Regions from separate parts of the Pseudoalteromonas sp. 68 DY56-GL68 genome, predicted to be linked through region 3. Evidence: predicted binding sites of a transcription regulator. Region 3 holds the regulator's gene; each other region holds the start of a gene.
The links. The regulator ArgR, encoded in region 3, controls arginine synthesis, uptake and breakdown. The targets are predictions, from matches to a motif close to ANTGAATANNTATTCANT.
Positions count from the first base shown of each region.

Region 1 (2,283 bases), on a different contig from region 3:
GCAGCTGAAAAAGTTGTTGCTGCTGCGGAGGGCAAATAATGTCTGTATTAATCAATAAAGATACAAAAGTTATCTGTCAAGGTTTCACAGGTGGCCAAGGTACTTTCCACTCAGAGCAAGCGCTTGAGTATGGTACACAAATGGTTGGTGGTGTAAGCCCAGGTAAAGGCGGTCAAACGCACCTAGGTCTTCCAGTATTCAACACAGTACGTGACGCTGTAGAAGCAACAGGTGCAACTGCATCTGTTATTTACGTACCAGCTCCTTTCTGTAAAGATGCTATCTTAGAAGCTATTGATGCAGGCATCGAGCTTATCGTTTGTATCACTGAAGGTATCCCAACACTAGACATGGTTGACGTTAAAGTTAAGCTTGACCAAACTGGTGTTCGTATGATCGGTCCTAACTGCCCTGGTGTTATCACTCCGGGTGAAACTAAGATTGGTATCATGCCTGGTCATATCCACAAGCCTGGTAAAGTAGGTATCGTATCACGTTCTGGTACACTTACTTACGAAGCGGTTAAACAAACGACTGATGCTGGTTTCGGCCAATCAACATGTGTTGGTATCGGTGGTGACCCAATCCCAGGCACTAACTTCATCGACGTTTTAGAAATGTTCGAAAAAGACGAGCAAACTGAAGCAATCGTTATGATCGGTGAAATCGGTGGTACTGCAGAAGAAGAAGCTGCTGAGTATATCAAGCACAACGTGACTAAACCTGTTGTTTCTTACATTGCGGGTGTTACTGCACCTCCAGGTAAACGTATGGGTCACGCTGGTGCAATCATCGCAGGCGGTAAAGGTACTGCTGATGAGAAATTTGCTGCATTAGAAGCTGCGGGCGTAAAAACTGTACGTTCATTAGCTGATATAGGTAATGCACTTAAAGAGAAAACAGGCTGGTAATCAGTTTTAATCTCTTAAAAAGGCTCGCTTATGCGAGCCTTTTTTGTATCTGGTATATTGTTACCTATCGATGTCAAAATTTATTCATGAAATGAGAATAATAATGCTTTATTTGTGAATATAAATTCTTTAGACTGGTGCCTTGTTTATTCGTTTTTATTAAAAACATCCGATATTACAAGGTAAATATTACGTGCGTACCACTGAATTGGTCGATGGATTTCGTCAGTCAACTCCTTATGTTAATGCCCACAGAGGCAAAACTTTTGTTGTAATGCTTGGTGGAGAGGCAATAGATCAGCCTGGTTGTCGCAGCATTATCAACGATGTTGCATTACTTACCAGCCTAGGTATTAAAATTGTTTTAGTGTTTGGCGCACGACCACAATTTAATGCAGCACTTGAGCAAGTTGGCATAATTAGTCAGTTCCACAATGAGATACGCGTAACGGATAACGCCACCTTTGATGTCATTAAAAAAGTCGCAGGTGCGATGCAATTTGATATTACGGCACGACTATCAACGTCTCTTAGTAGTACACCTATGTCAGGCTCATTTTTAAATGTGGTAAGTGGCAACTTTGTCATAGCACAGCCACTAGGTGTGGATGAAGGGGTTGATTATCATCACTCAGGAAGAGTGAGGCGCATCGACGTAGAGGGTATTCGCCATCAGTTAAATAATAACGGTATTGTACTATTAGGGCCGATTGCGGCATCGGTTACCGGTGAAAGTTTTAATTTAACCGCAGAAGAAATTGCTACTCAAGTTGCGTTAAAACTGCGTGCCGATAAAATGCTAGGCTTCTGCGAAGAGGCCGGTATTTTAGATGAAAATGGCGAAGCAATCGCTGAGCTGATGCCAAACGAAGCGGAGCGTGTTTTAGCGAATTACCGCAAGCAAGCTGATTCCTGTTTAAGTGCGACTGTTTTCTTACAAGCAGCAATTGATGCTTGCCGAGGCGGTGTGCATCGCTGCCACCTAGTGAGTTACAAAGAAGATGGCGCGTTACTACAAGAATTGTTCTCTTTAGATGGTATTGGTACACAAATCGCACCACAAAGTTCAGAGCAACTTCGTAGCGCGACTATCTCTGATATAACTGGTATCATTAACCTTATTAGACCCCTTGAGCAGCAAGGCTATTTAGTGCGTCGCTCACGAGAGCAGCTTGAAATTGAAATTGAGCAATTTACAGTGATCGAACGTGATGGACTTATCATTGCCTGTGCAGCTTTGTATCCGTTTGCAGATGAACAAGTAGGGGAGTTCGCAAGCTTGGCTGTTCATCCTCAGTACCGAGATGCAGATCGTGGCAGTTACCTACTGAGGTTTATTATTAATAAAGCTAAACGTGCGGGTTACTCGCAT
Region 1 covers NZ_JAOCZL010000021.1:377,616-379,898, reverse strand. The annotation lists gene sucC (ADP-forming succinate--CoA ligase subunit beta) at 1-39, shown strand, start outside; gene sucD (succinate--CoA ligase subunit alpha) at 39-911, shown strand; gene argA (amino-acid N-acetyltransferase) at 1,105-2,283, shown strand, end outside.
Region 1: argA (amino-acid N-acetyltransferase) is a predicted target of ArgR. The motif match lies at 1,025-1,042, and genes of this name have one in related genera.

Region 2 (2,283 bases), on a different contig from region 3:
AAAACCGCGTTCAGGGCTGTATACTTTGGGCGCATTTGCAGCAACGATTTTGCCACTGGCGGCGACATCTCTAATGAGAGGTTGCTGAGTTACTTTGCTGATTTGTAGGCTTGCTTTTTCAACGGAAATACTGCCTTCGGTGTCTGCAAAAATACTACCTATACCAACCGAGCCAATTAATAATACACCGATAATTAGTGCAACTGGTTTTGCAAAGTTATTCTTCTTTGTCACCGAGATATCCTGAGCACTGGTATCTTTTATCATCATAGTTCCTTAATGTTTTCAACTAACATAATCATGAAACCCACTACTAGCATGGTGAGTGGCGATGCAATAAATAAACTAAAAGTGAACATGTCATGTCCTTAAATCTGCTGATGTGATCTTATATACCAACAACATGCCAACTTTTACTTTGTTGATTTATAAGGGGTTTATTTATCTTGTTGATGTTATTTCAATGTCCGCGGACAGAAAAAGTGTCCGCAGCGGACACTTTTTAAAAAGTGGGTTTACGTGTGCGTAAAGAGCAAGCTTTTAGGAGTGTAAGCGTAAATAGCTATCGAAAGAGTTACAGCAAGTGTCCAGCGAGTCTGGTTTATGTGAGTAGGTGATATCTAAATTCTGCATTATCATTCACAAAGTGAATATTTATTCATTTTGATTATCAGTTTACGTTAACGTAAAGAGTGGTTTTTGAAATTTTTCTTTTACAAGTTGTTAAATATGACACCAGTGTCATAAAAAAATAACGGTGAAAATACGTCTAAATGTAAAAAATTAGCATAGAATTTACTAAGTGCATTTAAATGAGAAATATTCATGAATATGAATATGTATTCAAAACTCTATTGACTCAGAGATTATTTGGCGATAGTTTTGTTCGTCTGCTAGCCCTGTCACAAGAGACTAAAGGGCTGGTCGTTGTAGCAAGGGGAGGGGTCTATGTTATACGACTCAAAATTAGAAAAAGATAATTGTGGCTTTGGCTTGATAGCCCAAGTCAATGGGCAAGCGAGTCACCGCTTGATCCGAACAGCAATCACAGGGCTTGATCGCATGGAGCACCGTGGCGGTATTTCTGCCGATGGTAAAACCGGTGATGGTTGTGGTTTATTAATGCAAAAGCCCGATAGTTTCTTTCGTGCTATTGCTAGCGAACATGACTGGCATCTAGGAAAGAACTACGCCGTAGGCATGGTATTTTTGAATGCCGATCCTGTACTTGCGCAAACAGCTAAAGATGTGTTGAGTGAAGAACTCGAAAAAGAAACCTTGAGCATTCAAGGCTGGCGCGTAGTACCGACCGATGCGTCATGTTTAGGGCCAATTGCAAAAAAACAACTACCAGGCTTTGAACAAATTTTTGTTAGCGCCCCAGAAGGCTGGCGTCCAAAAGATTTAGAACGCCGTTTATATGTTGCGCGTCGTCGTGCTGAAAAGCGCCTTGAAAACGATGAACATTTTTATATTGCCAGCTTATCTGGTTTGGTAACTGTCTATAAAGGCTTGATGATGCCTGTTGACTTACCTAACTTTTATTTAGATTTAGCTGACATTCGCATGACCAGTGCGATTTGTGTATTCCATCAACGTTTTTCTACTAATACACAACCTCGTTGGCCATTAGCGCAGCCATTTCGTTATTTAGCACACAATGGTGAGATTAATACTATTCAAGGTAACCGCCAGTGGGCCCGTGCCCGTGCGTATAAGTTTGCCTCACCACTTATCCCTGATTTGCAATCAGCTGCACCGTTCGTTAACGAAAGCGGTTCTGACTCTTCAAGCTTAGACAATATGCTTGAGCTGTTCTTAGCGGGTGGCATGGATTTATTCCGTGCAATGCGTATGCTTGTGCCGCCAGCATGGCAAAAAAACCGTGCTATGGATGAAGATCTACGTGCATTCTACGACTTTAACTCAATGCATATGGAACCATGGGATGGCCCTGCTGGTATTGTTATGTCTGATGGCCGTTTTGCAGCCTGTAACCTTGACCGTAACGGCTTACGCCCAGCGCGTTATGTGATCACCCAAGATGGTTTTATAACACTCGCCTCAGAAGTGGGGATTTGGGACTATGCACCAGACGAGGTCGTTGAAAAAGGCCGTGTTGGCCCTGGTGAGCTGTTAGTTATTGATACTCATCAAGGTAAAATTTGGCATTCAGATGAAATTGACCAAGATCTTAAATCACGTCACCCATACAAAGCATGGCTCGAAGCAAATGTTAAGCGTTTAACACCGTTCGAGCAGCTCTCTGAAAAAGATGCGGGT
Region 2 covers NZ_JAOCZL010000018.1:48,233-50,515, reverse strand. The annotation lists gene NYF15_RS08680 (efflux RND transporter periplasmic adaptor subunit) at 1-267, opposite strand, end outside; gene gltB (glutamate synthase large subunit) at 949-2,283, shown strand, end outside.
Region 2: gltB (glutamate synthase large subunit) is a predicted target of ArgR. The motif match lies at 831-848, and genes of this name have one in related genera.

Region 3 (2,283 bases):
GCTGCGTCGCCGTTCTCAACTGCAACGTATGCGTAATCAACAACTTCTTCACCTTGTAAGCCTTTAACTAAAGACATACAAAAACGAGCTGCAGCTGCACCCATTGAAAGCGTCGCTGAACCGCCACCCGCTTTAGCGTTAACAACTTCAGTACCCGCATTTTGGATACGTGGTGTTAATGCTGCAACTTCTTCGTCGGTGAAAGTAACACCTTCCACTTGAGAAAGAAGAGGAAGAATAGTCGTACCTGAGTGACCACCGATCACTGGAACTTTAACGTCTGTAGCGCTTAAACCTTTAAGCTCAGCAACAAATGCTTCTGAACGGATCACGTCAAGTGTTGTGATACCGAATACACGATTCGCATCGTAAGTACCCGCTTTTTTGAATACTTCAGCAACGATTGGCACAGTACCGTTAACTGGGTTAGTGATGATACCTACTAACGCTTTAGGGCAGTTTTTAACGATGCCTTCAGCTAATGTTTTGATGATACCTGCGTTTACGTTGAAAAGGTCCGCACGGTCCATACCCGGCTTACGCGGCATACCCGCTGGGATAAGAACGATATCACAACCAACTAAAGCATCGTCTAGGTTGTCAGCACCAAAGCCTTCAACTTTAACGTCTGTTGGGATGTGAGAAAGATCAACCGCTACACCAGGAACAACAGGGGCAACATCGTATAACGATAATTCAGAACCTGCAGGTAAACTTGTTTTTAATAATAAAGACAATGCTTGGCCGATACCGCCAGCTGCGCCTAAAACAGCAACTTTCATTGGAATTCTCCGTAATTTGAGGTAGGAAATACTTGTGGCCCTAAAGATAATGAAATTAGCGACTAAAAACAAATTTATCCTGCTTATTTCGCATATAATTTCGACCATAGTTGTAAACTATGCTGTAAAGTGTCTTCATTTGGCCGACAAATTCAAACAAATACTGCATAAGTATGCATAATTGTGTAGAATTACCTCACATTTTATGAATAAAGATACGACAGCATGCAACCTCAAGATAAACAAGAAGCACTAATCAAAGCGTTTAAATCGTTATTAAAAGAAGAAAACTTCGGCTCACAAGGCGAAATTGTAGATGCATTAAAAGAGCAAGGCTTCGATAATATCAGCCAGAGTAAAGTCTCGCGCATGTTGAGTAAATTTGGTGCGGTACGTACTCGTAACGCGAAACAAGAAATGGTGTATTGCTTACCGGCTGAAATGGGCGTACCAACAGCGAAAAGCCCACTACGTCAGCTTGTTATTGACATTATGCATAACGAAATGATGATCATCATTCGCACCAGTCCAGGTGCTGCACAGCTTATTGCACGTTTACTTGATTCATTAGGTAAAGCAGACGGTGTGCTGGGAACCATTGCAGGTGACGATACTATTTTTATTGCCCCTGCAAAGGTCTCTGAAATTGACGTTACGCTTGAGCGTGTTCGAACCTTATTCGATACAGTTTAAAGTTGCTTTAGAAAATTCACTGACGGGGCGAAAAATGCCGATCCCATATCAGCTTGTGTGAAATCAAGCCAATGATCATAATGCTCGCCCTGCCCTAAACGACTTTTCAGTACATGTTCAAACGAGTCACCTTGCGCGGCACACGACACCATAAGTATGCCCTGTTTGTGAACGTCGCCAAATGGCATACTCTGATTGAGTAATAGCGGCTGACCATGCTCGTCTTTAAGCTCTGATCTCACTGCATGGCTCGTCTCAATTGCCGGCACAACCAAGGTATTATCAAGGCGAGTACGCCCCATTATTTGCTCTTGTTCTGATAAAGACAAGTACTGCCACACCGTTAGGTCGTGGACAAACCGCTGCACATGAATATAACTACCTTGATCTTCAAAATGTCCTGGTTTATTGACTAGTGCCGTACTGCGTTTTTGTCTTCCGTGGGGCGTGTCGCCGGCGTAGATAAAACCATTAAAATCTCGCCCATCTAAAAAACGAAAATTACGAACTTGCTCCACCAGTTCAACATCCGGTGTAAACAATTTTAAAATTTGCAGAGCAAATAAATGATTGACGTCTTCACGGTCAGAGCGGATTTGCACAAATAAATCGAACGGTTGTACGCTTACAACATGTTCACTGTGTGTGACATTAGGAAAGCTCTGTAATTGACTTGGAATAAACTCAGGCAATATATGCGGCCAATATTGCGCCCCAACAGCAACAACACAAGACAGCATAGCCTCAGAAAACTGATCAGAAAATTCGTCTTGTATTACATTTACACGCTTTAGTTTTTTTCGTAATG
Region 3 covers NZ_JAOCZL010000008.1:219,394-221,676, forward strand. The annotation lists gene mdh (malate dehydrogenase) at 1-782, opposite strand, end outside; gene argR (transcriptional regulator ArgR) at 1,008-1,475, shown strand; gene NYF15_RS06340 (Dyp-type peroxidase) at 1,472-2,283, opposite strand, start outside.